DNA from 3 places in the Streptomyces sp. NPDC026500 genome. Region 3 is predicted to be linked to each of the others. Evidence: riboswitches for the same ligand, from Rfam matches in the RefSeq annotation. Region 3 holds a riboswitch; each other region holds the start of a gene.
The links. Region 3 has a riboswitch for S-adenosylmethionine ahead of thrC (threonine synthase). Riboswitches for the same ligand answer to the same signal wherever they lie in the genome.
Positions count from the first base shown of each region.

Region 1: it holds a riboswitch for S-adenosylmethionine, as region 3 does, so the genes downstream of both, ACZ4N5_RS17640 (aminotransferase class V-fold PLP-dependent enzyme) here and thrC (threonine synthase) in region 3, are expected to answer to the same signal.
Region 2: it holds a riboswitch for S-adenosylmethionine, as region 3 does, so the genes downstream of both, ACZ4N5_RS24215 (putative leader peptide) here and thrC (threonine synthase) in region 3, are expected to answer to the same signal.

Region 1 is NZ_JBVHQB010000008.1:345,131-355,178, reverse strand. It holds gene ACZ4N5_RS17675 (L,D-transpeptidase) at 1-1,154, shown strand, start outside; gene ACZ4N5_RS17670 (response regulator) at 1,205-1,606, opposite strand; gene ctaE (aa3-type cytochrome oxidase subunit III) at 1,809-2,429, shown strand; gene qcrC (cytochrome bc1 complex diheme cytochrome c subunit) at 2,494-3,303, shown strand; gene qcrA (cytochrome bc1 complex Rieske iron-sulfur subunit) at 3,300-4,376, shown strand; gene qcrB (cytochrome bc1 complex cytochrome b subunit) at 4,373-6,013, shown strand; gene trpD (anthranilate phosphoribosyltransferase) at 6,182-7,246, shown strand; SAM riboswitch class IV at 7,332-7,448, shown strand; gene ACZ4N5_RS17640 (aminotransferase class V-fold PLP-dependent enzyme) at 7,636-8,997, shown strand; gene ACZ4N5_RS17635 (Lrp/AsnC family transcriptional regulator) at 9,034-9,315, opposite strand; gene ACZ4N5_RS17630 (rhomboid family intramembrane serine protease) at 9,357-10,048, opposite strand, start outside.
Region 2 is NZ_JBVHQB010000013.1:180,212-190,259, reverse strand. It holds gene ACZ4N5_RS24255 (LLM class flavin-dependent oxidoreductase) at 1-469, opposite strand, end outside; gene ACZ4N5_RS24250 (NtaA/DmoA family FMN-dependent monooxygenase) at 466-1,842, opposite strand; gene ACZ4N5_RS24245 (LLM class flavin-dependent oxidoreductase) at 1,862-3,106, opposite strand; gene ACZ4N5_RS24240 (putative leader peptide) at 3,180-3,296, opposite strand; gene ACZ4N5_RS24235 (ABC transporter substrate-binding protein) at 3,567-4,592, opposite strand; gene ACZ4N5_RS24230 (amino acid ABC transporter ATP-binding protein) at 4,797-5,663, opposite strand; gene ACZ4N5_RS24225 (amino acid ABC transporter permease) at 5,660-6,664, opposite strand; gene ACZ4N5_RS24220 (hypothetical protein) at 6,835-6,969, opposite strand; SAM riboswitch class IV at 7,125-7,270, shown strand; gene ACZ4N5_RS24215 (putative leader peptide) at 7,248-7,373, shown strand; gene ACZ4N5_RS24210 (glutathione S-transferase C-terminal domain-containing protein) at 7,572-8,276, shown strand; gene ACZ4N5_RS24205 (hypothetical protein) at 8,400-8,672, opposite strand; gene ACZ4N5_RS24200 (acyltransferase family protein) at 9,295-10,048, shown strand, end outside.
Region 3 is NZ_JBVHQB010000012.1:207,821-217,868, forward strand. It holds gene ACZ4N5_RS22935 (hypothetical protein) at 1-331, shown strand, start outside; gene ACZ4N5_RS22940 (hypothetical protein) at 419-619, opposite strand; gene ACZ4N5_RS22945 (hypothetical protein) at 616-852, opposite strand; gene ACZ4N5_RS22950 (helix-turn-helix domain-containing protein) at 968-1,810, shown strand; gene ACZ4N5_RS22955 (DUF397 domain-containing protein) at 1,791-2,060, shown strand; gene ACZ4N5_RS22960 (NADH:flavin oxidoreductase) at 2,142-3,263, opposite strand; gene groL (chaperonin GroEL) at 3,539-5,161, opposite strand; gene ACZ4N5_RS22970 (cold-shock protein) at 5,603-5,806, opposite strand; gene ACZ4N5_RS22975 (MoaD/ThiS family protein) at 6,248-6,523, opposite strand; gene thrC (threonine synthase) at 6,520-7,818, opposite strand; SAM riboswitch class I at 7,836-7,992, opposite strand; gene ACZ4N5_RS22985 (glucosyl-3-phosphoglycerate synthase) at 8,198-9,142, shown strand; gene ACZ4N5_RS22990 (alpha,alpha-trehalose-phosphate synthase (UDP-forming)) at 9,222-10,048, shown strand, end outside.

The DNA.
Region 1 (10,048 bases), on a different contig from region 3:
ACGCGGCGGGACAGATCTCGTTCAAGGGCCTCTCCGGAGACAGCAAGAAGTCGGCCAAGGTCGACCCCGACAAGCCCCTGGAAATCACCTCCGAGAGTGATGGCGGGCGCATCACCGACGTGACCGCCACGGACGCGTCAGGACGCTATGTCGCGGGCGAACTGGCCGCCGACGGCAGCCGCTGGCACAGCACCTCGCCTCTCGCCGCAGGAGCCCACTACACGGTGCGCGTGAGCACCGAGGACGAGGACGGCGCGCCCGGCCGCAAGGTCATCGGCTTCGACACCAGTACGCCGAAGACGAAGAAGCTGCTGAACGTCGAGTTCGGGCCCAAGACGGGCAAGTACGGCGTCGGACAGCCAATAACGGCCGAGCTCAGCGCCCCCGTCAAGGACAAGGCGGCCCGCGCCATCGTCGAACGCGCCCTCAGGGTCGACTCCATCCCCGCGGTGGACGGCGCCTGGCACTGGGTGGACGACAAGACGCTGCACTACCGCCCCAAGGAGTACTGGCCCGCCCACGCCAGCGTGACGGCCCACAGCAACCTCGCCGGCATCAGGATCGGCGAACGCCTGTGGGGCGGCGGCGCCAAGACTGTGAAGATCACCACGGGCGACAGCCTGCTCGCCCTGACCGACGCGGCCACCCACTCCATGACCGTCTACCGCAACGGCCAGGACATCAAGGAGATCCCCGTCACCACGGGCAAGCCCGGCTTCGACACCCGCAACGGCGTCAAGGTCGTGCTCGGCAAGGAGTCCCTCGTACGGATGCGCGGTACCAGCATCGGCATCGCCGAGGGCAGTTCGGACTCCTACGACCTGGAGGTGCGCTATGCGACCCGGGTCACCTGGAGCGGTGAGTACGTCCACGCCGCGCCCTGGTCGACCGGCTCCCAGGGGTACGCCAACGTCAGCCACGGCTGCACCGGCATGAGCACCGAGAACGCGGAGTGGTTCTTCAACACGTTCAACGAGGGCGACATCGTCAAGGTCGTCAACTCCGAGGGCAAGACGATGGACGCGTTCGGCAACGGCTTCGGCGACTGGAACCTCGCCTGGAAGAACTGGCGCGACGGCAGCGCCCTCGTGGGCGGATCCCCGGACGCCCCGAGCCCGGCCCAGCGCGCGAGACTGCGCCCCGAGAGCGTGTGAGGCCGCGCCCCGAGAGCGTGTGAGGCCGCGCCCCGAGGGGCGCGGGTTCCTCAGGCGCTCAGCAGGTTCACGCGACGCAGCAGGGAGGCCAGTGAGGCGGCGAACTCCACCGGGTCGACCGGTAGGGTCACCGCGGCGTCGGCACGGCTCCAGGTGGCCAGCCAGGCGTCCTGCGGGCGCCCGATGAGCACGAGCGCGGGCGGGCAGTTGAAGATTTCGTCCTTGATCTGCCGGCACACCCCCATGCCGCCCATCGGCACCGCCTCGCCGTCCAGCACGCAGACGTCGATGCCGCCCTTGTCCAGCTCCCTGATGACGGCGGCCGGCGTCGCGCACTCGATGAACTCGACGAGGGGCACGTCCGGTGCGGGCCTGCGCCCGGTGGCGAGCCGCACCTGTGCGCGGGTGTTGGAGTCATCGCTGTAGACCAGCACCGTGGCGGTCGGCTGCATTCTTCCTCCGAGACGTCAGCGTCGTACGGACATCAAGCGATCGGGCTGATCGTCCCCGGCCCGATGCGCGGATGCTACTCCCTTGAACACCTCGTCAACACCGGTTCGGACAGGGCTTCGATGGGCCATACGGGCTGGACACACCCCGTCAACACCCCGAACGGCACCCCCCGGGGTGAGGGCGGGATAAGCGACCGACATAATGTCGGTCGTGGCGACAGCAACGACAGTAGAAACCGGGCACGCGCACCCGTCGGTCAATCGGCCGAACCTCACCAGCGTCGGAACCATCATCTGGCTGAGTTCCGAGCTGATGTTCTTCGCGGCCCTCTTCGCGATGTACTTCACCCTGCGATCGGTGACCGGGCCGGATCACTGGAAGGAAATGGCGTCCAGCCTGAACCTTCCGTTCTCGGCGACGAACACCACGATCCTGGTGCTCTCCTCCCTGACCTGTCAGCTCGGCGTGTTCGCCGCCGAGCGCGGGGACGTGAAGAAGCTCCGGATGTGGTTCATCGTCACCTTCATCATGGGTGCGATCTTCATCGGCGGTCAGGTCTTCGAGTACACCGAACTGGTCAAGAAGGACGGGCTCTCGCTCTCCTCCGACCCGTACGGCTCGGTGTTCTACCTGACCACCGGCTTCCACGGACTGCATGTGACAGGCGGCCTCATCGCCTTCCTGCTGGTCCTCGGTCGCACCTACGCGGCTCGGAGGTTCACTCACGAGCAGGCAACCGCCGCCATCGTCGTGTCCTACTACTGGCACTTCGTCGATGTCGTCTGGATCGGCCTTTTCGCCACGATCTACCTGATCAAGTAATCGGGCGCACCGCCCGAAACATCCAGAAGCACCGACGCAGAAGATCCTGACACCGGGGTAATCCGTGAAAAAGCTCTCCGCACGACGACGCCATCCGCTGGCGGCGGTCGTCGTCCTACTCCTCGCGCTGGCGGCCACCGGGGGGCTGTACGCCGCGTTCGCACCCGCGGGCAAGGCGCAGGCCGATGAAACCGCCCAGTCCCTCGGTATCACCGAGGGCAAGAAGCTGTACTCCGTGGGCTGCGCAAGCTGCCACGGAACCGGCGGTCAGGGCAGCTCCGACGGTCCGAGCCTGGTGGGTGTGGGCGCCGCGGCGGTCGACTTCCAGGTCGGCACCGGCCGTATGCCGGCCCAGCAGCCGGGCGCTCAGATCCCGCGCAAGAAGGTCATCTACTCGCAGGCCGAGATCGACCAGCTCGCGGCCTACATCGCCACGCTCGGCGCCGGCCCCTCGATTCCGACCAAGAACCAGGTCAGCCCCGAGGGCGCGGACATCGCCAACGGCGGTGAACTCTTCCGTACGAACTGCGCCCAGTGCCACAACTTCACCGGCAAGGGCGGCGCGCTGACGCACGGCAAGTTCGCGCCGAGCCTGGACGGTGTCGACCCGAAGCACATCTACGAGGCCATGCAGACGGGCCCGCAGAACATGCCGTCCTTCCCCGACACCACGCTGTCGGAGAAGAACAAGCAGGACATCATCGCGTACCTCAAAGCGGTCAACGGTGACGACACCGTGAGCCCGGGCGGTCTTGAGCTGGGCGGCCTCGGGCCGGTCAGCGAGGGCCTGTTCGGCTGGGTCTTCGGTCTCGGAACCCTGGTCGCCGTCGCCGTCTGGGTCGCCGCTCGGACCGCAAAGGCCAAGAAGTCATGAGTAGCCAAGACATTCCAGAAGAGAACGTGCCCGCTGAGCGGGCCTCCGACGACCACGCCGAGCACGGTCATGGCGCGGTAGCCGTCGCGGACGAGCAGAACCCGTTCGCGGACCCGGGGCTGCCGCCCCACGAGCACCGCATCCAGGACATCGACGAGCGGGCCGCCAAGCGGTCCGAGCGCCTTGTCGCCATGCTGTTCGTGCTGTCGATGCTGGCCACCGTCGGCTTCATCGCCTCGTACGTGGCGATCCCGAACGACAAGTCGATCTTCGTCTTCCCGCTCGGGCACATCGGCGCGCTGAACTTCGCGCTGGGCATGTCGCTCGGTGTGGCGCTGTTCGCGATCGGCGCGGGCGCGGTCCACTGGGCCCGCACCCTGATGTCCGACGTGGAGATCGCCGACGAGCGTCACCCGATCGAGGCGGAGCCCGCGGTCAAGGCCAAGGTCCTGGCCGACTTCAAGCAGGGTGCCAAGGAGTCCGCGCTCGGCCGCCGCAAGCTGATCCGCAACACGATGTTCGGCGCGCTGGCCCTGTTCCCGCTCTCCGGCGTCATCCTGCTGCGCGACCTCGGTCCGCTGCCCGGCACGAAGCTGCGCCACACGCTGTGGTCCAAGGGCAAGCTCCTCGTCAACATGAACACGAACGAGCCGCTGCGTCCCTCGGACGTGGCCGTCGGTTCGCTCACCTTCGCCAAGCCCGAGGGCCTGGAGACGGACGACGAGGACTTCCAGAAGGAGATCGCCAAGGCGGCCCTGATGGTCATCCGGCTCCAGCCGGACAACATCAAGGACAAGCAGGAAGTCGATTGGTCCTACGACGGCATCGTGGCCTTCTCGAAGATCTGCACCCACGTCGGCTGCCCGATCTCCCTGTACGAGCAGCAGACGCACCACGCGCTGTGCCCGTGCCACCAGTCCACCTTCGACCTCTCCGACGGCGCCCGGGTCATCTTCGGCCCGGCGGGTCACGCCCTGCCGCAGCTGCAGATCGGTGTGAACGCTGAGGGCTACCTCGAGGCGCTCAGCGACTTCACGCAGCCCGTCGGTCCTGCATTCTGGGAGCGCGGATGAGCACTACCACCACCTCCGACTCGCGCTCCTCGCGCGAGAAGGCACCCGCCGGTGAGCGGGTCGCCGACTGGGCCGACGGCCGTCTGGGGATCTACTCCCTGGCCAAGTCCAACATGCGCAAGATCTTCCCCGACCACTGGTCGTTCATGCTGGGTGAGATCTGCCTGTACAGCTTCATCATCATCATCCTCACGGGTGTGTACCTGACGCTGTTCTTCCACCCGTCGATGAACGAGGTGGAGTACCACGGCAGCTACATCCCGCTGCAGGGCCAGCTGATGTCCGAGGCGTTCAACTCGACCATGCACATCTCCTTCGATGTGCGCGGTGGTCTGCTGATCCGGCAGATCCACCACTGGGCGGCGCTGGTCTTCCTCGCCGGCATGTTCGTGCACATGATGCGCGTGTTCTTCACGGGTGCGTTCCGCAAGCCGCGTGAGGTCAACTGGGTCTTCGGATTCCTGCTGTTCGTCCTCGGCATGTTCACCGGCTTCACCGGTTACTCGCTCCCGGACGACCTGCTCTCCGGCACCGGTGTCCGCTTCATGGAAGGCGCGGTCCTGTCCGTGCCGATCGTGGGCACGTACCTGTCGTTCTTCCTGTTCGGCGGCGAGTTCCCGGGCGGCGACTTCGTGGCCCGCTTCTACTCGGTGCACGTGCTGCTGCTGCCGGGCATCATGCTCGGCCTGGTGGTGGGCCACCTGATCCTGGTCTTCTACCACAAGCACACGCAGTTCGCGGGCCCCGGCAAGACGAACAACAACGTCGTCGGCATGCCGCTGCTGCCGGTCTACATGGCCAAGGCCGGAGGCTTCTTCTTCCTGGTCTTCGGTGTCATCGCGGCCATCGCGGCGATCGCCTCGATCAACCCGATCTGGGCGATGGGTCCGTACCGTCCGGACATGGTGTCCACGGGCGCCCAGCCCGACTGGTACATGGGCTTCTCCGAAGGCCTGATCCGTGTCATGCCGGGCTGGGAGATCAACCTCTGGGGCCACACGCTCGTCCTGGGTGTGTTCATCCCGCTGGTGGTCTTCCCGCTGGTCCTGGTCGCGATCGCGGTCTACCCGTTCATCGAGTCCTGGGTCACCGGCGACAAGCGCGAGCACCACATCCTGGACCGCCCGCGCAACGTCCCGACCCGGACCGCGTTCGGTGCCGCCTGGATCAGCTGGTACTTCGTCCTGCTCGTCGGCGGCGGCAACGACATCTGGGCCACGCACTTCCACCTGTCGATCAACTCGATCACCTGGTTCGTGCGGATCGCGTTCTTCGTCGTGCCGGTGCTCACCTTCATCGCCACCAAGCGGGTCTGCCTCGGCCTCCAGCGCCGGGACCGGGACAAGGTGCTGCACGGCCGAGAGTCGGGCATCATCAAGCGCCTGCCGCACGGTGAGTTCATCGAGGTCCACGAGCCGCTCAGCCAGGACGCGCTGCACACGCTCACCGCGCACGACCAGTACAAGCCGGCCGAGATCGGCCCGACGGTCGACGAGAACGGTGTCGAGCGCAAGGTCTCGGGCGCGACGAAGCTGCGCGCCAAGATGAGCCAGGGCTTCTACGGGGAGGACAACCAGATCCCCAAGCCCACCGTCGAGGAGTACAAGGAGATCACGAGCGGCCACGGCCACCACTGATCCCCGGCAGTTCGCCACGGCAGGAGCCCCGTCCAGGCAATGGACGGGGCTCTTTGCCGTCTCCCGGGCTGGATAGGGTGGACTCACCCCGTGGTGCGGGGTGATCCACCCCGTGTCACCTACGACCCGTCACCCACGACCGCGTGACCTACGAACCCAGGAGCGACCATGAGCGCTGTGAACCCCGCTGGAGGCGACACCGCGGCGGGCCGTTCCTGGCCCGCGGTACTGAACGGCCTGCTCGAAGGCCGTGACCAGAGCGCGGACGACACGGCCTGGGCGATGGACCGCATCATGCGCGGCGAGGCGACCGACGCGCAGATCGCCGGCTTCGTGGTGGCCCTGCGGGCCAAGGGCGAGACCGTCCAGGAGATCACCGGACTCGTCCGGGCGATGTACGAGCACGCCAACGTGATCGAGGTGCCCGGACACACCGTCGACATCGTCGGTACGGGCGGCGACGGCGCGAAGACCGTCAACATCTCCACGATGTCCTCGATCGTGGTGGCCGGCACCGGCGCCAAGGTCGTCAAGCACGGCAACCGGGCCGCGTCCTCCGCGTCCGGGGCGTCGGACGTCCTGGAGAAGCTCGGCGTCAATCTCCAACTGCCGGTGAGCCGGGTCGCCGAGGTGGCCGAGGAGGCCGGGATCACCTTCTGCTTCGCGGTCAAGTTCCACCCGGCGCTGCGTCATGTGGCGGCGGCACGCGGCCAGTTGGGCATCCGGACCACCTTCAACGTGCTCGGCCCGCTGACCAACCCGGCACGGGTGAAGGCCCAGGCGGTCGGCGTCGCCGACCCCCGCATGGCGCCGATCGTGGCCGGCGTGTTCGCCGAGCGCGGCAACTCCTCGCTCGTCTTCCGCGGCGACGACGGTCTCGACGAACTGACCACCACCGCGGGCTCCCACGTCTGGGTCGTCCGCGACGGCAAGGTCACCGAAGAGCGCTTCGACCCCCGCGACGTCGGGCTCGACATCGTCCCGGTGGAGGCCCTGCGCGGCGCGGACGCCTCGTACAACGCGGAGGTCGCCCGGCGCCTCCTGGACGGCGAGAAGGGGCCCGTGCGGGACGCGGTGCTGCTGAACTCGGCGGCGGCCCTGGTGGCCCTGTCGCCGACCGGCGCGCCGCTCGCGGACCAACTCCGCGACGGAATGGAGAAAGCGGCCGAGGCGATCGACTCCGGCGCCGCGAAGCGCACCCTGGACCGCTGGGTGGCCGCCAGCAACGCCTGATCCACCCGTGACACAGAGCAAGGCGCAGTCCAGAATCCGGACTGCGCCTTGCGCGTGGAAGATCCTCTGGCAAGATGCTGTACCAGGTCATGAGTGACAGCCATCAGGCCCCGGCCGGCTGTCCGGCAACCCTCCGTCCGTGGCGGGGTGCCCCGGGTGAAGACCAGGTCGTAGGCAGCGAGGCCTACGGCAAGCGCGGACCCCTCCCGCCCTCCGGGCGGATGCAACCAGGGGTCCTGGTCGTTCGAGGGAGCCTTCTGTGAGCAAGCGAATGCGATAGGGCGTAGAGCCCCGCCTCCGCACACCCTTTTTCACCTTCCTGCGCTGAGCCCTGCCTGCGGGCGGCCGGCTCGCGCGGTGATCCCGCCTGCCTCTCACAGGAGCTCGCCATGTCTGTCTCCACCGTTGCCGCCGACCAGTCCGTTTGTGCCCCTCTGGCCGTTCTGGGCCGGGATGTCACCGTCCCGCTCGTCACCGGCGGCGAGGTGACCTACGCGGCCCTCGACTACGCCGCCAGCGCGCCCGCCCTCCAGCGGGTGTGGGACGACGTGGCCGCGTACGCGCCGTACTACGGCAGCGTCCACCGGGGTGCCGGCTACCTCTCGCAGCTGTCCACCGACCTCTTCGAGAACGCCCGCCGGACCGTCGAGGAGTTCCTCGACTGCCGCGCCGGCGACCAGGTGGTCTTCACTCGCTCCACCACCGACTCGCTCAACCTGCTCGCCGCCGCGCTCCCGGCCGACTGCCAGGTCTTCGTCTTCGAGACCGAGCACCACGCCTCGCTGCTGCCCTGGCGCGACGCCCGCGTGACCTACCTGAACGCCCCGCGCACCCCGGGCGAGGCCGTCGACACCCTGGAGCAGGCCCTCGCCGGCCGCGACCCCTACGGACCGGCCCTCGTCTGCGTCACCGGCGCCTCGAACGTCACCGGGGAGCTGTGGCCGGTGCGGGAGCTGGCCGCCGCCGCGCACGCCCACGGCGCCCGCATCGTCCTCGACGCCGCCCAGCTCGCCCCGCACCACCCGGTGTCGGTCCAGGATCTCGACGTCGACTGGGTCGCCTTCTCCGGGCACAAGCTGTACGCGCCCTTCGGCTCCGGTGTCCTCGCGGGCCGCTCCGACTGGCTGCTCGCCGCCGAGCCGTACCTCGCGGGCGGCGGCGCCAGCCGCAAGGTCACCCGGCGCGCGGACGGCGGCGTGGACGTGGAGTGGCACGACAGCGCCGCCCGGCACGAGGCCGGCTCGCCGAACGTCATCGGCGCCTACTCGATCGCGTCGGCCTGCAAGGCGCTCACCGAGGAGGGTTTCGACAACCTCGTCGCCCGTGAGCAGCACCTGATCCGCACCGTCCGCGCGGGCCTCGCCGAAGTTCCGGAGGTCAGGGTCCTGTCCCTCTTCGGTGACGACGCCCCGCGGGTCGGCGTCATCTCCTTCGTCGTCGAGGGCTGGAACAGCTCGCACTTCGCGGCCGCGCTCTCCGCCGAGTACGGCATCGGTGTCCGCGACGGCCTCTTCTGCGCCCACCCGCTGGTCCGCACGCTGCTCGGCAGCGACCCGGAGACCCAGGGGGAGTGCGGCGCCCCCGAGGCGGCCCCCGGCGAGAAGTCCCTCAACGCCATCCGCGTCAGCTTCGGGGCCGGCACCCCCGACGAGCACGTCGAGCGCTTCGTCCGCGCGGTGCGCGAGCTCGTCAGGGACGGCGCGCGCTGGCAGTACCGCACCGAGGGCGGCCGCTGCGTCCCGGCGGTCTGACGCCCCGAGCGTGTCCGGAGGCGGTGCCGCCGTCGGTCAGGAGTCGAGGCCGATCGCGAACGCCGCCTCCAGGTCGTGCTGGGAGTACGTACGGAACGCCACGTGCGTGTCCGTCGCCTCGACACCCGGGATCTTGCTGATCTTGCCGGGAATGACGTCCGCGAGGTCGTCGTGGGCCTTGACCCGGACCATCGCGATCAGGTCGTAGGTGCCGGTCACGGAGAAGACCTCGCTGACGCTCTCCAGCGACGCGATCGACTCGGCGATCTCGGGGATCCGGTCCACGCTGGTCTTGATGAGGACGATCGCGGTGATCACGGCTGGTTCTCTCCCTAGGGGCCGCTGCTGGGGATCTCACCCTACTCGCGGTCCACCCGACCCGGCTGATCCACCGGGGGCCCCGGCAGCAGCCCCGGAGCGGGCACGACGGCCGTACGGCGGTGGAACCGCGCCCACGCGTAGCCGAAACCAAGGGAGAAGCCCACGAGGTGGGCCAGGTAGGCGACCCCGGGGCCCGAGGCGCTGCGGCCCGCCGCCAGCCACTGCAGGGTGAACCAGAACGGCAGCACCACCCAGGCCGGGAACCGCAGCGGCAGGAAGAACAGGAACGGGAAGAGACTGGTCACCCGGGCCTTGGGGAACAGGTACAGGAACGCGCCGAGCACCGCGGAGATCGCCCCGGAGGCCCCGACCAGGGACTGCTGCGAGGTGGCGTTCGCGGCGGCGTAGCCGAGCAGGGCCAGATATCCGCAGCCCAGGTAGAAGAGGGCGAACTCCAGATGGCCCATGCGTTCCTCGGTCATCAGCCCGAAGACGTAGAAGAAGAGCATGTTGCCCAGGAGGTGGAGCCAGCTGCCGTGGATGAACAGGGCGGTGGCGGGGGTGAGCGCCTCGCGCGGGGCCCCGCCGAACAGGTCGGCCGGGACCACGCCCCAGCGGCGGAAGTACGCCCGCTGGGCGACCAGCAGTTCGTCCCCGGTGCCGTACGCGGGATCGAGCCCCGAGGCGGGACCGATCACGAAGATCAGACAGCACAGGACGATCAGCCCGT
Region 2 (10,048 bases), on a different contig from region 3:
GACGGAACCGGGTCGCCGCGGTGACCTTGTCCTGCCGCCAGATCCTGCGGAACACCTCGTAGCTCTCGGCGTTGCGGTCCCACTGGTCCTCGGTGGTGACCTTGAACAGCTCCCGCTGTGCGGCGCCGTTCCCCTTGCCGACGATCAGCTCCAGGCGTCCGCCGGACAGATGATCGAGCGTCGCGTAGTCCTCGTACGCGCGCACCGGGTCGAGAAGGCTGAGCGTGGTGACCGCGGTGAACAGCCGGATCCTTGAGGTGAGTGCGGCGATGTGGCTGAGGACCACCGGCGGCGAGGAGGAGATGAACGGACGCTCGTGCCGTTCCCCCACCCCGAAGCCGTCGAAGCCCAGTTCCTCGGCGAGCAGCGCGTTGTCGATGACCTCACGGAAGCGGTCGTTGGTCGGTTTCTGGATTCCGGTGACCGGGTGGGGGGCGTGCACGATCAGGGTGATCGCCAGGAACTTCATGACGCCGCCCGTTCGGCGGACGTATCGGCGTCGGGGTGGGCCAGGCCGAGGTGGTCGCGCAGGGTGCTGCCCTCGTAGTCGGTGCGGTAAACGCCCCGTTCCTGGAGGAGCGGGACGACGGTGTCCGCGAAGGAGTCCAGGCCGCCCGGCGTGATGTGCGGGACGAGGATGAAGCCGTCGGAGGCGTCGGCCTGGACGAAGTCGTTGATGGTCTCGGCGACCGTGGCCGGGCTGCCGACGAAGGCCTGCCGGTTCCCGGTCTCGATGACGAGATCGCGGATGGACCAGTTGTTGGCGGCCGCCCGCTCCCGCCACTCCCGGGCGGTGGCCAGCGGGTCGCGGTACATCCGGACCTGGGCGCGGCCGCGGGCGATGGTGTGTTCGCCGAGGTCCGGGTCGATGTCGGGCAGGGGGCCGTCCGGGTCGTACGAGGACAGGTCACGGTTCCAGACGAACTCCAGGTGCTTGATGGCGGTGGCGCCGCTGACCTGGGCGCGCCGCACCTCGCGGGCATGCTCCTCGGCCTCGGCGTCGGTGTCGCCGAGCACGAAGGTCGCGGCGGGCAGGATCAGCAGCTGGTCGTGGTGGCGGCCGTAGCGGGCGAGGCGTCCCTTGACGTCGCTGTAGAAGGCCTGGCCCTCCTTGAGCGTCGCGTAGCGGCTGAAGATGGCGTCGGCGCCCGCGGCGGCGAACTCGCGGCCCTCCTCGGAGTCACCGGCCTGGAAGATCACCGGTCGGCCCTGCGGGGAGCGCGGGACGTTGAACTGGCCCTCGATGTCGAAGTGTTGCCCCTGGTGGACGAAGGCTCCGGCCTTGGCGTCGCTGAGGAAGGTGCCGGTCTCCTGGTCGGCGACGATCTCGTCCCCGTGCCAGGAGTCGAAGAGCTCGTTCGCCGTGGTCAGGAACTCCTTGGCCCGGGAGTAGCGCTCCTCCTGGGGCAGGAAGCCGCCGCGGCGGAAGTTCTCGCCGGTGAAGGCGTCCCAGGAGGTGACGACGTTCCAGGCGGCACGCCCGTCGGAGAGGTGGTCGAGGCTGGCGAACTGACGGGCCACCTCGTAGGGCTCGTTGAAGGTGGAGTTGATGGTGCCGGTCAGGCCGAGCCGTTCGGTGACGGCGGCGAGGGCGGCGAGGACGGTGAAGGTGTCGGGCCGTCCTACGACGTCCAAGTCATAGATCTTTCCGCCCTGTTCGCGCAGGCGCAGACCTTCGGCGAGGAACAGGAAGTCGAACTTGGCGCGCTCGGCGGTGCGCGCGAAGTGTGCGAAGGAGCTGAACTCGATGTGGCTGCCGGCCTCGGGGTCGCTCCACACGGTGGTGTTGTTGACGCCGGGGAAGTGCGCCGCGAGGTGGATCTGCTTGAGCGGCTTGCTCATGGTCGGGGGTCCTTCCGGCTCAGGCGGTCGGGGCGGATTTGGCTGACCCCTGCTCGGTGAACTTGGGTGAGTAGCGGTTCGCGGGGCGGGCGAGCCCGAGCAGTCCGCGCAGGGTGTCGGCCTCGTAGGCGTTCCGGAAGACACCCCGGCGCTGGAGTTCGGGCACCAGAGTGCGCGTGATCGCCGGGAGGTCGTGCCCGACGACGGCGGGCCGCAGCCGGAAGCCGGACAGTCCCGACTCGCCCAATTCCTGTAGCAGATCAGCGAGTTGGGTGGCCGTCCCGGTGAAGATCCGGGCGTCGCCGGTGTACGGCCGGCCCGCGAGGGCGTCCAGGCGCTCGCGGCGGGCCTCGGCGGCCCCGGGGTCGTCGTCGAGGAAGACCAGGAGGTCCCCGAAGAGGTGCACGGTCTCCTCTCCCCGGCCGACCGCGGTCTGCTCGGCGCGGATCTCGTCGACGATGGCACGGGCCTGAGAGGCGTCGCGCGGCGTGACGAAGGCGACGTCGGCGGCCCTGGCCACCAGCCGGTACGGGATCGTCGCGTGGGCCAGGGCGGTGACGAGCGGCTGTCCCTGGGGCGGCCGGGGAGTGATGGACGGGCCCTTGACGCTGAAGTGCCTGCCCTCGAAGTCGATGTAGTGCAGCTTGTCGCGGTCGATGAAGCGGCCGGTCGCGACGTCGCGGATCTCGGCGTCGTCCTCCCAGCTGTCCCAGAGCCTGCGCACGGTCTCGACGTGGTCGGCGGCCTCGTCGAACAGGTCGGTCACCACCTCCTGCACCGCGGGGGTGTCGTAGTCCTCGAACCGGAAGGGCGGGAACGTACGGCGCCCGAAGTGAGCGGCCTCGCTCTGGCGTGCGCTGATCTGCACGCGTAGGCCCGCGCGGCCGGAACTCACATAGTCGAGAGTGGCGATCGCCTTCGATATGTGGAACGGCTCAGTGTGTGTGGCCACCACGGTCGGAACCACGCCTATGTGCCGGGTCAGCGGCGCGATTCGCGACGCGATGAGGACGGCGTCCAGGCGGCCGCGGACCTGGTCGGTGCGGCCGTCCGGTCCGGTGAGCGACGATGACTGGAGGCCGAGTCCGTCCTCGATGGTCACGAAGTCGAGCAGACCGCGCTCGGCCTCGGTGACCAGGTCGGTCCAGTAGGCGGCGGTCAGCAGTTCACGGGGGCGGGCCACGGGCTCGCGCCAGGCGGCCGGGTGCCAGCCCGCGCCGTCCAGCGCGACGGCGAGGTGCAGGGGTGTGGGTGACGAGGACACGGGAGGTGCCTTCCTGATCGACCGTACGAGGAAGCCCGCCCCGGCGAGCGGGGCGCGGCTGCGTGGGAACGGGTCAGGGGCGACAGAGCGCGCCGGCGACCCGCAGCAGATCGATGTGCGGCCGGCCGTACAGGTACAGGCGGCGGGGCGGGAGCAGCCTCGGCACACGGCGGCGGGACACGCGACGCATGTGCCTCACCTCCACCCTTTCGACCCGGTGCTCCGGAGTTCCTGGTCCGCCCGGCCTCGCGGGTACCCGAAGGGGTGCCACGCGCTCCTGAACCTGCACAACGGCACGGCTGTGCCCTTTCTTCCGGCTGCCCGTACGCGGCGAAGTCGTCCCACGAGCGGCGGTCGGTGGGGTCCTCGAGGGCCGTGCACCGGGACACGTCCGTGGGACAGCGGGCGCCTCAGGGGACTCCGTCGCGGCGCGGCGGAGTCCCCTGAGGTGGGCGCTGGTTCAGGAGTTGTCGAGCGGCAGGCCGGGCGGGTTCACCTGGGACGTGCCCACGGCCTCGTTGGAGAGGTTCCAGGCGGCCAGCCACTTGGCGTACTGGCCGTTCTTGATCAAGTGGTTGATCGCGTCGGCGAGCGGCTTGGCGAGCCCGCTGTCCTTCTTCGCGGTGGCCGCGATCAGACCCTGGAGCGTTTCGCCCGCACCGGAGAACTTCCCCGCGTTGCGCGTCGGATTCGGCGTCTTGGCGGTCTGGGTGATGTGGTACGCGATGCCGGGGTTGGGGCCGAAGGAGACGTCGATCTTTCCGCTGGACAGCGCCAGGGCCGTGGCGTTGCTGTCCTGGTAGTACTTGACGTTGAGCTGCTTGCCCTCCTTGGCGAGCTTCGCCTTCCACTCAAGGAGGATCTTCTCCTGGTTGGTACCGGCGCTCACCGCGACGGTCCTGCCGGCCAGGTTCCGGTAGTCGTCGTCGAAGTTCCAGGTGCTCTTCTTCTGCACCTCGAAGCCGAGGTTGTCCTGCCGGTAGGAGGCGAACTCGTACCTCTTCTTGCGCTCCTCGGTGTCGGTGACGTTGGAGAAGGCGACGTCGACCTTGCCGCTGTCGATGCCGACGAACAGGTTCTCCCAGGTCGAGTTCTTGACCTCCGGCTTGAGGCCGAGCACCGCGGCCACCAGCCGACCGAGGTCGGGTTCGGCGCCGGTGAGCGTCTTCTGGTCCCCGCCCACGTACGCGAGGGGCGCGAATCCGGCGGGAAGGGCGCCGACGCCGATCCGCAATGTGCCGCTCTTGGCGATGGACTTGGGCAGTTCGGCGCTGATCGACTTCACCTCGGACACCTTCAACTGGGTCTCCTTGGCGGCGCCGTTGGACAGCGCGCCGACGGTGACCGATCCGGCCGAGGCGCCCTGGCTCCGGGTGGCCGCGTCGCTGTCACCCCCGCACGCGGCGAGCCCGGCGGCGAGGGAGGCGACGGCCGCGGTGGCGGTGACGCCGCGAAGAATTCTGCTGTCCAGGGGGAGGGTGCGCATGGCTGTCCTTGTCGGGTGTGTGCGGTGAGGGTGTGGGGGCGCGGTCCCGGCGGGCCGCGAGATCGGGTGGACGTGCGCGAGGGCGCACAGTGGATGGCGGGTTCCGGGGTCTGCGCCGCGCGTCGCGTCGCCGAACGCGGGTCGGCGGTCGCGGGCGCAGGCCGGTGGCGACCGATGCCTCGCCGTTCGCCGTCGGCGGGTGGGTCAGAGGACCTTGCTCAGGAAGTCCTTGGTTCGCTCCTGCTGTGGATGGTCCAACACCTGCGCGGGCGGACCCTGTTCGACGATGCGGCCGCCGTCCATGAAGACGACCCGGTCGGCGATCTCACGGGCGAAGCCGATCTCGTGGGTGACGATGACGAGGGTGGTGCCGCTGCCGGCCAGGTCCTTGATGACGGTGAGCACCTCGCCGACCAGTTCGGGGTCGAGCGCCGAGGTCGGCTCGTCGAAGAGGATGACCCCGGGCCGCAGGGCGAGGGCGCGGGCGATGGCCACCCGCTGCTGCTGTCCGCCCGACAACTGCCGTGGATAGGCACCGGACTTGTCGGCCAGCCCCACGCGGGCGAGCAGATCGCGGGCCAGCTGCTGGGCCTCGGGCCTGGAAAGCTTCCCGGTCGCCACCGGAGCCGCGGCCACGTTGTCCAGCACGGTCAGGTGCGGGAAGAGGTTGAAGTTCTGGAACACGCACCCGATCCGGCTGCGCTGGGCCAGGATGACCCGCTCGCTGAGCTCCTTCAGACGCTCACCGACTCTGCGTACGCCGATGAGTTCGCCGTTCAGGCTGACATGGCCGATCTCGGGCTTCTCCAAGTGGTTGATCACCCGCAGGAGAGCGGACTTGCCGGAGCCGGACGGTCCGAGAACGACCGTGACCTCTCCGGGTCGCACGGTCAACTCCACTCCGTTCAGGACCCGTTGGGCTCCGTACCACTTGTGGACGTCGTGCACCTCGACCGCGGCGGGCTCCGCCCCGAGCGCTCCGGCGTTCTCGGGCGGCGAAGCCGTCTCCGTCGCCCGGAGCGCCCGGGCCCTCCGCGTCCTCAGCGTCGTCCGATTCGTCTCGCCGCTCATATCGCCGTCTCCCTCCGGACCCGGGCCCGCACGTCGCGCAGACCGTTCCGCACCTTCTGCAACGGGGTCGGCGGCAGGGTGCGCAGCGCGCCCCGTGAGTAGTGCCGCTCGACGTAGAACTGGATGACGGACACGACGCTCGTGAGGATCAGATACCAGGCGCTGGCCACGAGGAGCAGCGGCACGATGTCGCCGGGATACGTGCTGCCCATGCTCTGCACGGAGCCGAACAGGTCCAGCAGTGACACGTAGAAGACCAGTGAGGTGCCCTTGATCAGGCCGATCAGCTGGTTCACGTAGTTGGGGGTGATGGAGCGCAGCGCCTGCGGGAAGACGATCTTCGCGAACTGGTACCGCTTCGGCAGGCCCAGGGCGGAGGCCGCTTCGTGCTGCCCCTGGTCGACGGAGAGGAGGCCGCCGCGCACCACTTCGGAGGCGTACGCCGCTTCGTTCAGGCTCAGTCCGACGACGGCGACGGCCATGTCGGAGGCCAGGTGGGACTCGTCGAAGGTGAAGAAGGCCGGGCCGAACGGAACGCCTACGCTCAACGTCCGGTACAGCGCACTGAAGTTGTAGAGGAACAGCAGGACCACGATGAGCGGGACCGACCGGAACAACCAGGTGTAGACCCAGCTCACCGCGCGGAGCACAGGGCTCGGTGAGAGCCTGGCCAGAGCGAGCAGGATGCCGCCCACAAGACCCAACACGGCGCTGTAGAGAGCGACTTCAAGGGTGATGAGCAGGCCGTCGAGGATGGTCGGGCGAAGGAACCAGTACTGGAAACGGTCCCACTGGTAGAAGGGGTTGGTCACCAGCCCGTGGGCGATCTGGGCGACCAGCACGAGCACGACGGCCGTGACGATCCAGCGGCCGGGACGCCGGAGCGGGAGGACCCGCTGAGCCGCCAGAGGCTTGGGTGAGGCGGGGACGTCGGTACGGGGGATCGCCTCGGCGAGCGGTGCTGATCCGGAGGACACAGCTGTGCCGGGAGATTGACTCATGGAGAGCTCCAGCGGATGCGGACACCCCGGACCACGGCGAGCGGCAGCAGCAGGCGGGAGCCGGAACGGCTCGGCGCGAATCTACGCACGGGTGCACGTGGAACGGGGGCTGGACGGAGAAGGGGCACACCGCGACAGCGGTGGTCGTCAGAGATTCAGGAGAAGAGCCGTCAGCCTTGGCTGAGGGTGCGGCACATGGCCGTACACAGCGCGCTGTTGACGCGCAGCAGGTCCACGGAGCGGTCGGCGCACAGCACATCGCGGCCGAGGCGCCGCCATGCGGTCGTCCCGTCAGCTGCGTGCATCGCCTTCACCATCACTTCTCCGGCCCTGAGGCATCCGTTGTGCGCCGCACGTTAGGCCTGCCCGGAAAAGAATGTCAATGCGGGTGACCACCAGTTGAGACCGCGTACCGGGCCGTCTTGACGGCAGCTCAGGGCACATCGAGACTGGCGTGGACGGTCACGATTGTCAGCGCCCACGGTGCGGGTTCGCCCCGCTCCTGTGGTCATCGGCCCCGGCCCGCTGACAGGCAACCCTTCCACCGCGACGGGGTGCCCCGGGTGACGACCGGGTTCCGCCGATGCGGCGGGGCAAGCGTGGTCTCGCGTCTCGCGAGCCCTGGAGTCGGGACCGGTGGGAATTGCCCAGGAACGGTTTGACGAGGCGCCTGCACATCGATCTGTTGCGTGTCTCCAGCGCTTACTGATCCGCGACCGGTCCGTTCGATCCGGACCGGTGCGACAAGCGCAGTCAATCCGCATTCGGCCGCTGGTGCCCACAAGGCGGCGGTGGCTTCCTCGTTCCCCAAGGGAGAGTCATGCCCGAGACAGCTTCGCGGACTTCAGGTACAGCCAACTCGCGCCCCTGCGACCAGATCTCGTTCCCCTCGGACCGTCGCCTCAAAGTGGCGACGACACCGTCCACGCTCCCCCACCGCGTCCACAGCCGTATCGGCGTAGGTGTGGCCGGCGGCTTCTACCCGGCACCGCACCGCTACGAGCTGTATCTGTCGGAGAGTTGTCCGCTCTCGCTGCGCATCGCGATCACCCTCGACCTGCTCGGCCTGAGGGGCTCGGTCGCCACCACCCTCCTGGCGCACCCCGCCGCGACACCCGACGCCTTTGCCTCACTGCGCCGTGCCTACGAGGCCACCGAGCACCACTACGACGGACCGCTGACGGCGCCCGCGCTGTGCGACCGATGGAGTGGACGCATCGTCAGCAACCACACGCCGGACATCCTCCGCGATCTCGCGGGGCTGCTCTCCGGTCACACCACGGGGCACCCGTCCACGCTGTGCCCTCCGGCCCTCGGCGCCGACCTCGAAGCCCTCCGCGACCTGCTGGACCGCGACGTCACCCCGTCCGCCCAGCCCTCGGAGCTCTCGGCCGCACTGGAGTTGCTGGACTGCCAACTCGCCACGCAACCCTATGTGTTGGGCGACAACCTGACGGCCGCGGACGTGGACGTGTGGGTCGCGGTCACCCGGCTGGGGCCGACCGACAGCCTCGGCTCGCATCCCCGGCTCCGGGACTACGTACTCCGTCTGGGCGACCACTCCGCCTTCCGGGACGGGAGCGCCTTCGTGTCCGTGGCGGCCGACGCCTGACGCTCCGGCGCAATCGGGAGGGGAGGTTCCCGCCTGGCCGAGCGCCCGGCCGGGCGGGTGAGCGGGGTCCTCGCACGGATGGCTGGACGGGGAACCGGACGCCGGACCCGGCGTCCGGACCGTTCAGTCGCGCGGAATCAGGATGATGCTCACGCCCTTCAGGGTCGAGGTCCACTCCCGGCCCTGATCGAGGATCTCGCGCCCCGAGCCCAGGAGCTGGTCCTGGACGATCAGCGCCGACTCACGGATCTCCTCCCACGGCTCCGGCACATCGAAGGCACGCCGGGACCGCTCGACGGAGCCGACCAGAGCACGACAGGCCGCTTCCACGTCAGCGACGTTCTGGCCGGCCGACCCGACTCCCTCGATCGACCACGTCATCCACAGGCGCCCCATGACGACACTCTGTCCCATCCTCGGAACCAACGCATACCCACCGCACAGACGACGGAGCAATCGCCGGGACGGTCCACCGGTCTGCCCCCGTCCACGTGCGGTCCGTCGACGTTCGGCGCACCCTACGAGCGCAGGAGCGCGGCACCCACACCGAACGTCCGGCGGCCAGAAGGAAGACGATGGCTGAAACAGGCCCGTCAAGACGGCCGTCGGCGGCACAGCGCCGGGTTCTCGCCCCACTGGCCCTCGGGCTCCGCCGCCCGATCGGCCGTCGCGGAAGGCGCAGGAACCGCGGAGCACAAGCATCAAGGATCCCGGCACACGAGGACGCCGGGAGGCGGTCGCGCGCGCTCGGCTTTGCCCGGCCGAAAACGGTGGCGGCCCTGCCCCACGCACACGCGCGGCCCCTGACCGCCGCGTAGTCAATCCCGGCGAAAGCCGCCTCATCAGGGCGTGTCCCGTGCCGTGCCGCCCCGCGGCCGCACTTCGATGGGCGAGCGGAGGCCTCTCGCACAGAACTCCGGCGATCCGCCGTACCGGGCCGCCCTCCTCCGCATGCCCGCCTCACGGCCGTCCCGACGAACCCATCACCCTCACACGACTCGGTCCAGTCAGGGAACCCATGGAACCCGCGCGTCCCGTTCCTCCGCCGCTGGAGCGGCGGCTCTCCGCACCGTCGCGTCCACCCTCGTCCGACCGATCCACCGGTCCGCCCCGGTTGGGCTGGCTGGACGCGTTGCGCGGCATCGCCGCACTCCTCGTGGCGCTCGACCACTCGTCGTACGCCTTCATGGCGGGGTCCCGGGAGCAGTTGATGTCCCAGGTGAACATCGGCCGGTACGGCGTCCTGGTGTTCTTCCTCGTGAGCGGCTACGTCATCCCCGCGTCGCTCGAACGCCGGGGCCGGGTCCGGACCTTCTGGACCGGACGGTTCTTCCGCGTCTACCCCCTGTGGGCCGCTGTCGTGGGCTCGGTCGTGGCACTCGATCTGCTGGGCATCGCGGATACGCACGCTCGCTTCGCCGGGCGGAGTCCCCTCACGGTGGCCGTCGCTCATCTCACCCTGCTGCAGGAACTGCTGGGGACGCCCAGTGTCGTTCTCGTCCTGTGGACACTGTCGTACGAGATGGCCTTCTACCTGCTGGTCGTCGCCCTCTTCACGGTCCGTCTGCACCGGCGGTCGGCTGGAGCGGCCGTAGTCCTGGGGATGCTGGCCGCCGTGAGCGCGACGGAGGGGTTCGTGCCACCGCCCTCCGCGCTGTCCGCCGCGGTGGGCGCCGGCCCACTGGTCGCGCTCGCCTCGACGGCCCTGGTGGTCGCCGTCTGCTGTGCGAGTTCCGGGTCAACGGGACTGCGCGTGTCCGGGGCCATGGTGG
Region 3 (10,048 bases):
CCGCACCGAGGTGAACGACGCGTACGGGCACGGCCGGACGCCCGCCCCGGACGAGCTGCCCGACCGCACGATGACCCGCTACGGGGTCCGCGGCGACCGCCCCCAGCCCCAGCAGCGCTGGCTCCCGGAGGTCTGGAGCGGCCAGGAGTGGCACCTGTGCGGCACCCCCCGGCGCGACCGCCAGGAAGCCGAGCGCTACCTCGCCGCCGAGCGCCGGACCCCCCGCCCCGGCATGGCCTACCGCCTCGTCCACGAGTTCACCGACTACGAGGTGCTCCGCATCTGGGGCACGCCCGTCAAGGTCGACATCGAACCGATCGGGAATCTGTAGACGAGCGGTCCGGGAGGGCCGGGAAGCCCGTCGGCAGGTCCGCGGGCGAACCCGGGGACCCGGAACCGGCCTGTCCCGGACGTGCGGTCACGGCAGCCGTCCCTCCTCGTTGAGCCGTCGCACCCGCGCCCGCAGCACCTCCCCCGGCGGCACCTCCCCGAGGGCCTCCTCGGGGCAGTCCCACTCGCATCCGCCGCCGGGCGGCCGCAGTTGTACGAGGCCGCCCTCGCGGCCCATCACCTGGCCGAGCCGACCGTCCCGCACATCGACGGCGTACTCGTCGCTCACGCCTCGCCACCGCCGTCACGTACGCCGCGATCGCGCAGCACGGCGGTCAGCTTCTGGGCGGTGCCCACGTTGCAGCGGCCGAGCGCGACCAGGGCGAACAGCTCGTCGCTCGCACCGGTCACCGGATCGACCCGCAGCGACGGCAGCACCACACCGACCCCGGTCAGTGCCGCCCGCAGCTCCTCGACGATCTCCTCCGTCGGCCGCACGCGATTGCTCGACGTCATCTCCATCGCACCGCACCTTCCACGCTGAGTGTTCGCATTCACCACACAGCGTGGCCATCACGCCTCTAACCTGGGAAGAGACGGCGCTCCAACAACCCCTCCTGTGTGACAGGAAGTTGCCATGCCCGGACCCAAAGACCTCGACCCGTCCTCCTCACCGCGCGCCATGATCGGCGCGGAGTTGCGGCACGCCCGTGAGAACGCCGGCCTCAGCCAGGCCGAGCTGGGCGAACCGCTCTTCGTCAGCGGTTCGTTCATCGGCCAACTGGAGTCGAGGACACGGCGGTTGCAGCTTGAGTACGCCGTCCAGATAGACGAGATCCTGGGAACGAACGGGTTCTTCACACGCAACTGCGCCGCCCTCGCCAAGTCGAGGTACCCGGACCACTTCGCCGAGGCGGCGGAGGCGGAGGCGATCGCTACGGCGATCAGGCAGTACGCGGCGCTGCTGATCCCGGGCCTGTTGCAGACGCCGGAGTACGCGCGAGCCGTCTTCCGCGCGTACCGGCCGACGGCGACGAAGGACGTGATCGACGAGTTGGTGGCTGCCCGGCTGGAGCGTGCGCATCTGCTCGACGATCCAACAACGCCGCTGTTGTGGGCGGTTCTGGACGAGGCGGTGCTGCGCCGGGAGGTGGGCGGAACCGGGGTGATGGCGGAGGCCCTGTGTCACCTGACCGCGCTGATCCGACGGCACCGGATCCTCGTACAGGTGCTGCCGTTCGGCTCTGGGGCGCACGCTGCGATGGAAGGCTCGGTAAAGCTCATGGAGTTCGAGGACGCCCCATCCTTGACCTTCGTGGAGGGACCCGACATGGGAAAGCTGCTGGACGACCCGGGTACGGTCGCCCGACACACCCTGATGTTCAACCTCCTTCAGGCGGAGGCGCTTTCGCCTCAGGACTCCCTGGCCCTGATCGAATCCGTGGCGCAGGATTACGAGCATGGAGAACAACGCCCGTGAGAACGACCTGACCACCACCGCCTGGTACAAGTCCAGTTACAGCGGCGGCAGCGGCGGCGACTGCCTCGAAGTCGCTCGCTGGCGCAAGTCGACGTACAGCGCCGGTGACGGCGGCGACTGCCTCGAAGTCGCCGACGGTCACCCCACCCTCGTCCCCGTCCGGGACTCCAAGAATCCGCTCGGGCCGGTGATCACCTTCGGCGCCGCCGCCTGGGGCACCTTCGTCGGTCACCTCGGCACGACCGGCTGACCGGCTGACCAAAAAGGGACGGCGCCCGCGTCGCGGCGGGCACCGTCCCTCCGGGACAGCAGGTCAGCGGGGCAGCTCAGGTCAGCTGAGCGAACCCAGCGCCGCCGCGTCGTACGGGGCCAGGTCGTCGAAGCGGCCGGCCAGGACCTTCGCCGCCCACTCGGGGTCCTGCAGCAGGGCGCGGCCGACGGCGACGAGGTCGAACTCGTCGCGCTCCATGCGGTCGAGGAGGTCGTCGATGCCCTTGACCGGGGAGCCCTCGCCCGCGAAGGCCTTGATGAAGTCGCCGTCCAGGCCGACCGAGCCGACGGTGATGGCGGGCTTGCCCGTCAGCTTCTTCGTCCAGCCGGCGAGGTTGAGGTCGGAACCGTCGAACTCGGGGACCCAGTAGCGGCGCGTGGAGGCGTGGAAGGCGTCCACTCCGGCGGCGGCGAGCGGGGCGAGGATCGACTCAAGCTCCTCCGGGGTCTCGGCGATCCGGGCGTCGTAGGCCTGCTGCTTCCACTGCGAGTAGCGGAAGAGGACGGGGAACTCGGGCGAGACCGCGGCGCGCACCGCGGCGACGATCTCCGCCGCGAACTTCGTACGGGCCACCGGGTCGCCGCCGTACGCGTCCTCGCGCCGGTTGGTGCCGGACCACAGGAACTGGTCGAGCAGGTAGCCGTGGGCGCCGTGCAGTTCGACACCGTCGAAGCCGATGCGCTCGGCGTCCGCGGCGGCCTTGGCGAACGCCTCGATGACGTCGTCGAGGTCCTGCTGGGTCATGCTCTTGCCGGTGACCTCGGCACCCTCCTTGTAGAGGCCGGAGGGGCCGACGGGCGGGGCGTCCGCGAAGGGCGGCTCGCCCGCCTTGCGGACCATGCCTATGTGCCAGAGCTGCGGGACGATCGTGCCGCCCGCCGCGTGCACGGCGTCGGCGACCTTCGCCCAGCCGGCCAGCTGGTCCTCGCCATGGAAACGCGGCACGTCGTTGCTCTGTCCGGCCGAGTCGTGGCCGACGTACGTTCCCTCGGTCACGATGAGGCCTACGCCCGCGGCGGCGCGGCGGGAGTAGTAGCCGACGACGTCCTCCCCCGGTACACCGCCCGGCGAGAACATCCGGGTCATCGGGGCCATGGCGATCCGGTTCGGGACGGTCAGGCCGTTGATCGAGACGGGACGGGAAAGGATCTCGGCTGCGCGGGACGCGGCGTCAGCGGTCACGTGGGGGCTCCTCGAACAGGTGGTCGGTATGACGTCGAGTGGTCGGCGAGACAGGAGATTCCGTGCGGTATGTGCACGTGCATCGACTGCTCTTCAGCGTCAACCGCCGCATCGGGCACGGCATTCCGCCGCGCCCACACCTGCCGCTGTGATCCGGGCCACGCTCAGGGGGAGGGGACGGGCCACAAGGGAGGCGGAAAACGCCCGAGGGCGGCACCCCCCTTACGGGAAGGTGCCGCCCTCGGAACGTCAGGACGATGATCGACCGGGGTCGATCAGAAGTCCATGTCACCGCCCGGCATGCCGCCCGGAGCGGCCGCGGAGGCCTTCTCCGGCTTGTCGGCGATGACGGCCTCGGTGGTCAGGAACAGCGCGGCGATGGAGGCGGCGTTCTGCAGAGCAGAGCGGGTCACCTTCGCCGGGTCGATGATGCCTTCGGCGATCATGTCGACGTACTCACCGGTCGCGGCGTTCAGGCCGTGGCCGACGGGCAGGTTGCGCACCTTCTCGACGATGACGCCACCCTCGAGACCACCGTTGACGGCGATCTGCTTGAGCGGGGCCTCCAGGGCGAGACGCACGGCGTTGGCGCCGGTCGCCTCGTCACCCGTGAGCTCGAGCTTCTCGAAGACCGAGGAAGCCTGGAGCAGGGCCACGCCACCACCGGCGACGATGCCCTCCTCGACGGCCGCCTTCGCGTTGCGAACGGCGTCCTCGATGCGGTGCTTGCGCTCCTTGAGCTCGACCTCGGTGGCGGCACCGGCCTTGATGACGGCCACGCCGCCGGCCAGCTTCGCCAGACGCTCCTGGAGCTTCTCGCGGTCGTAGTCCGAGTCCGAGTTCTCGATCTCGGCACGGATCTGGTTCACACGGCCGGCGACCTGGTCGGCAGAGCCGGAGCCGTCGACGATCGTGGTCTCGTCCTTGGTGATGACGACCTTGCGGGCACGGCCCAGCAGGTCCAGACCCGCGTTCTCCAGCTTGAGGCCGACCTCCTCGGAGATGACCTCGCCGCCCGTGAGGATGGCGATGTCGCCGAGCATGGCCTTGCGGCGGTCACCGAAGCCCGGAGCCTTGACGGCGACGGACTTGAAGGTGCCACGGATCTTGTTGACGACCAGGGTCGACAGGGCCTCGCCCTCGACGTCCTCGGCGATGATCAGCAGCGGCTTGCCGCCCTGCATGACCTTCTCGAGGAGCGGGAGCAGGTCCTTGACGTTCGCGATCTTGGAGTTCGCGATCAGGATGTACGGGTCGTCGAGGACGGCCTCCATACGCTCCATGTCGGTGGCGAAGTACGCCGAGATGTAGCCCTTGTCGAAGCGCATACCCTCGGTGAGCTCCAGCTCCAGACCGAAGGTCTGGGACTCCTCGACGGTGATGACGCCTTCCTTGCCGACCTTGTCCATCGCCTCGGCGATGAGCTCGCCGATCTGGGTGTCGGCGGCGGAGATGGAGGCCGTGGAAGCGATCTGCTCCTTGGTCTCGACATCCTTGGCCTGCTCAAGGAGGGCACCGGAGACGGCCTCGACGGCCTTCTCGATACCGCGCTTGAGAGCCATCGGGTTGGCGCCGGCGGCTACGTTGCGCAGACCCTCGCGCACGAGCGCCTGGGCCAGAACGGTCGCCGTGGTCGTACCGTCGCCGGCGACGTCGTCCGTCTTCTTGGCGACTTCCTTGACCAGCTCGGCGCCGATCTTCTCGTACGGGTCCTCGAGCTCGATCTCCTTGGCGATGGAAACACCATCGTTGGTGATCGTGGGCGCGCCCCACTTCTTCTCGAGGACGACGTTGCGGCCCTTGGGGCCAAGGGTGACCTTGACGGCGTCGGCGAGCTGGTTCATCCCGCGCTCGAGACCGCGCCGTGCCTCCTCGTCGAACGCGATGATCTTGGCCATGTGAAGTGGTCCTCCCGGACGGGGTGGATTTCTCCGGATCGTGCCCGCGCCCGCGACGGACGGCCTGCAAGCCTTGTGGTTCCTTGCCCCACAGGCCTGCGGGCCTCACTGGCCCGATCCAAGTTCTGTCACTCTCACTGGGAGAGTGCTAACGCCAATGATTAGCACTCGACCCCGTCGAGTGCAAGGTGTGCTCGCGAAGCGAGCTCGTTGAGGGGTGGTGCTCGGGTGACGGGCGGACGCAAGCGCCTCTCGGGAAAACAGGCCCCACGAGCGGCCTCCTGGCGCAGGTCCGCGCGCGGCTCCGCGCAGTGGGCGCTCGCGGGCGCGCGGGCGCGCACGAGAGCAGGGGAAGGCCGCCGGGGACGCACGAGGGGCCCGCATCCCTGGTGGGATGCGGGCCCCTCGGCGTGAGTGCGTCGGTGGCCGTTCGCGCCCGGATCAGACGGCGAGTTTGACCATGTCCGCCTGCGGACCCTTCTGGCCCTGCGAGATTTCGAACTCCACTCGCTGACCCTCTTCAAGGGTGCGGTAGCCGTCCATCTGAATCGCGCTGTAGTGCACGAAGACGTCCGCACCACCGTCGACCGCGATGAAGCCGTACCCCTTCTCCGCGTTGAACCACTTGACGGTGCCCTGAGCCATGCCTAACTCCCCTATTACTGGCCCTTGCACAGATCCACACTTCGCGGATCCGGGTCAGACCTCACCCCCCAACGGTTGGGGGTGTGCGCCGGAACGCGTCGACCGCGGCTGAATGTATCTGTCCAACTGCCCTCTGCAACAGGTCAATCGGACGAGAATTCTGGGCATGGCTGATCGATGATATGCGGAGAATCCGCAAGGATTCAGGGCAAGTCGGGCCCCGTAAACGCCATAAACAACCCATAAAGGGGAGGCAGTTTGGCTACTTCTTGTCGGCCGCCGAACGGGTACTCATATGCGTCCGGCATGAAACCAACATCGAAAGCGAAGTCGCTTCCCCAACTGTAGCGCGCTCAACCATGCAGAATTGCCCCCTCCGTTTCTCTCACGGAGGGGGCAATTCGATGAACTCTGCGTGTTCGGCATTACCGAGGGTAACGATCAGCCTCCGGCGACGGCCGGAATGATCGAGACGCCCACACCGTCCGGGGTCGCCGTCTCCAGACCCTGCTCGAACCTCACGTCGTCGTCGTTGACGTACACGTTGACGAAGCGGCGCAGCTTGCCCTGGTCGTCCAGAACGCGCGCGGCGATGCCCGTGTGGTTCTTCTCCAGGTCGGTGATGACCTCGGCGAGGGTCGCGCCCTCGGCCGTCACCTCGGCGGCACCACCGGTGTAGGTGCGCAGGATGGTGGGGATGCGGACGTTGACGCTCATGATGCGAGGCCAGCCTCTCGGAAGGAGTCGAGGTTCGGGCGGATGGTCGCGGTCAGTCCGGTGTCCGAGGCCACCGCGTCCAGAGTCTTGAGGCCGTCGCCGGTGTTCAGCACGACCGTGGTCAGGGTCGGGTCGAGGAGACCGTTCTCGATCAGCTTGCGGGTGACGCCGACGGTCACACCGCCGGCCGTCTCGGCGAAGATGCCCTCGGTGCGCGCGAGCAGCTTGATCGCGTCGACGATCTGCTCGTCGTTCACGTCCTCCACCGCACCGCCGGTGCGCCGCGCGATGTCGAGCACGTACGGCCCGTCCGCGGGGTTGCCGATGGCGAGCGACTTGGCGATGGTGTCCGGCTTCTGCGGCCGTACGACGTCATGGCCGGCCTTGTAGGCGACGGACACCGGGGAGCAGCCCTCGGCCTGGGCGCCGAAGATCTTGTACGGCTTGTCCTCGACGAGCCCGAGCTTGATCAGCTCCTGCAGACCCTTGTCGATCTTCGTGAGCTGGGAGCCGGAGGCGATCGGCACGACCAGCTGGTCGGGGAGCTTCCACCCGAGCTGCTCGCAGATCTCGTACGCCAGCGTCTTGGAGCCCTCGGCGTAGTACGGCCGCAGGTTGACGTTGACGAAGCCCCAGCCCTCGCCGGCCGGGTCGCCGATCAGCTCGGAGCAGAAGCGGTTCACGTCGTCGTAGTTGCCCTGGATGCCGACCAGCTCGCCGCCGTAGACCGCGGCCATGACGACCTTGCCCTGCTCCAGGTCGTGCGGGATGAACACGCAGGAGCGGAAGCCGGCGCGGGCCGCCGCGGCACCCACGGCACCGGCGAGGTTGCCGGTGGAGGAGCAGGAGAGAGTGGTGAAGCCGAAGGCGCGGGCCGCTTCGATGGCCTGGGCGACGACGCGGTCCTTGAAGGAGTGCGTCGGGTTGCCGGAGTCGTCCTTGACGAAGAGCTTTCCGGCGTCGACCCCGAGCTCGCGGGCCAGGTTGTCGGCCTGGACGAGCTTGGTCCAGCCGGGGTTGATGTTCGGCTTGTCCGCCACGTCCGCGGGGACGGGCAGGAGCGGCGCGTAGCGCCAGATGTTCGCGGGTCCCGCTTCGATGCGCTTACGGAGCTCTTCGGTCTCGTAGGCCGAGAAGTCGTAGGCGATCTCCAGCGGGCCGAAACACTCCTCGCAGGCGAAGACCGGGCCGAGCGGGACGCGGTGTCCGCACTCGCGGCAGGAAAGCGCCGCGGCCGGGCCGAGGTCCACCGCATCGGCGGAGTTCGTGGTGCTTGCAACTGTCTGCGCAGCCATGGAGGCGAGGCCCTTTCTCCTCATCTTCCTCACGACGCACTTCGCCGTGAGACGGATTTGGCACCTTCCCTAGCCGGGAGCCTCGCGACGCGATCGACATCGATCGGTACGAGACCGGCTGGAGGGTTGCCGGGGCTTCATCGGGCCGTATCCCTCTGCCCCTCTGGATGAGCGGTATTTGATTGTTGAACTGTTGAACGCGCTACGCGCCGATGATCCAGGACATGCGATGGTCATCCGCGTTGTTCAAGACTGTAACCGAAGGCCAGGACAGTTGAGATAGTCGTCCGAACCGCGAGACGACGGCAATCGATCTGCCGCTGGCCGCAGCGGGCACGCCGATGAGAGCGTGTGATCAGACAGTGAGGAGCCGCAGACCGTGCTGAAGGAAGTCGAAAGCTGGCTGAGCACACGCTCCTGGTCCGTGACCGACCGCCCGCTCCACAGGCTCATTGCCGCGAAACGCATCACCGGGTCGACGGTCAGTGTCGTACTGCCCGCGCTGAACGAGGAGGAGACGGTCGGCGAGATCGTCGCGATCATCCGCCACGACCTGATGCAGCAGGTGCCCCTCGTCGACGAGATCGTCGTCATCGACTCGGGCTCGACGGACCGCACCTCCGCGGTCGCCGCCGCCGCCGGCGCGCGTGTCGTGCACCGCGACGACATCCTCCCGCGGATTCCGGCCGTGCCCGGCAAGGGCGAGGTGCTGTGGCGGTCACTGCTCGTGACGAGCGGGGACATCGTCTGTTTCATCGACGCGGACCTCAAGGAGTTCTCGTCCGACTTCGTCTCCGGAATCGTGGGCCCGCTGCTCACCGATCCGGGCGTCGATCTGGTCAAGGCCATGTACGACCGTCCGCTGGGCGGCGCCACCGGCCAGGGCGGCCGGGTCACCGAGCTGATGGCCCGCCCCCTGCTGAACATGCACTGGCCGCAGCTCGCGGGCTTCGTCCAGCCGCTCGGCGGCGAGTACGCGGCCCGCCGCTCCCTGCTCGAACAGCTCCCGTTCCCCGTCGGCTACGGCGTCGAACTGGGCATGCTCGTCGACGCCCTGCACCTGGTGGGCCTGGACGCCCTCGCCCAGGTCGACGTCGGCATCCGCAAACACCGCCACCAGGACGGCCAGGCGCTGGGCCGGATGGCCGCCGCGATCTACCGCACCGCGCAGCTCCGGCTGGCGCGCGGCCACCTGATCCGCCCCGCCCTCACCCAGTTCGAGCGCGGCCGGGACGGTTTCCAGCCGCGCACGTACTCGGTGGACACGGAGGAAAGGCCACCGATGACCGAAATCTCCGAGTACCAGCGGCGCAGAGCCGCGTAGACCAGCCCGACCGGCCACGCGATCGCATACGGCCGAAGGGAACGTTTGAGCGTTTCGACACGGGGCTAGGTTTCGAGGCATGGCTTCAACGCACGGTGCCCACCGGATTCTGGTCGCCTCCAACCGCGGCCCGATCACCTACGAGGTACGGGAGGACGACTCGCTGCACGCCCGGCGCGGCGGTGGCGGCCTCGTCTCGGGACTCTCGGCGATCGGGCCGGACGCGGGCGCCCTATGGGTGTGCTCGGCCCTCGGCGACGGCGACCGGGAGGCCGTACGGCGCGGAGTCGGCGAGGACGGCGTACGGATGCTGGCCATCGACGCCGAGGTGCACGCCGACGCGTACAACGGCATCGCCAACTCCGTCCTGTGGTTCGTCCACCACATGCTCTACCAGACCCCGCTGGAGCCGGTCTTCGACGCGGAGTTCCGGCGCCAGTGGGCGTCGTACCGGACCTACAACCGTGCCTTCGCCGAGGCGCTGGCCGAGGAGGCCGCCGAGGGCGCCTCCGTGCTGGTCCAGGACTACCACCTGTGCCTGGTGCCCGGGATGCTCCGCGCGCTGCGCCCCGACCTGCGCATCGGCCACTTCTCCCACACACCGTGGGCGCCCGAGGACTACTTCCGGATGCTCCCCGACGACATCCGCGCGGAGCTGCTGGACGGCATGCTCGGCGCCGACCGGCTGGCGTTCCTGACCTGGCGGTGGGCGACGGCCTTCATGCGCTGCGCGGGAGAGATCGACCCCGAGCGCTACCGCGTGACCTCGCCCTCGGACGCGCAGCGGGCGGTCGAGCACCTGGACGGCGGGCCGCCCCGCCGGACCCGCATCGGTGTGCACGGCCTCGGCGCGGACGCCGAGTTCCTGCGCGAGCGCTCGCACCGGGCGGACGTCGAGGAGCGGAT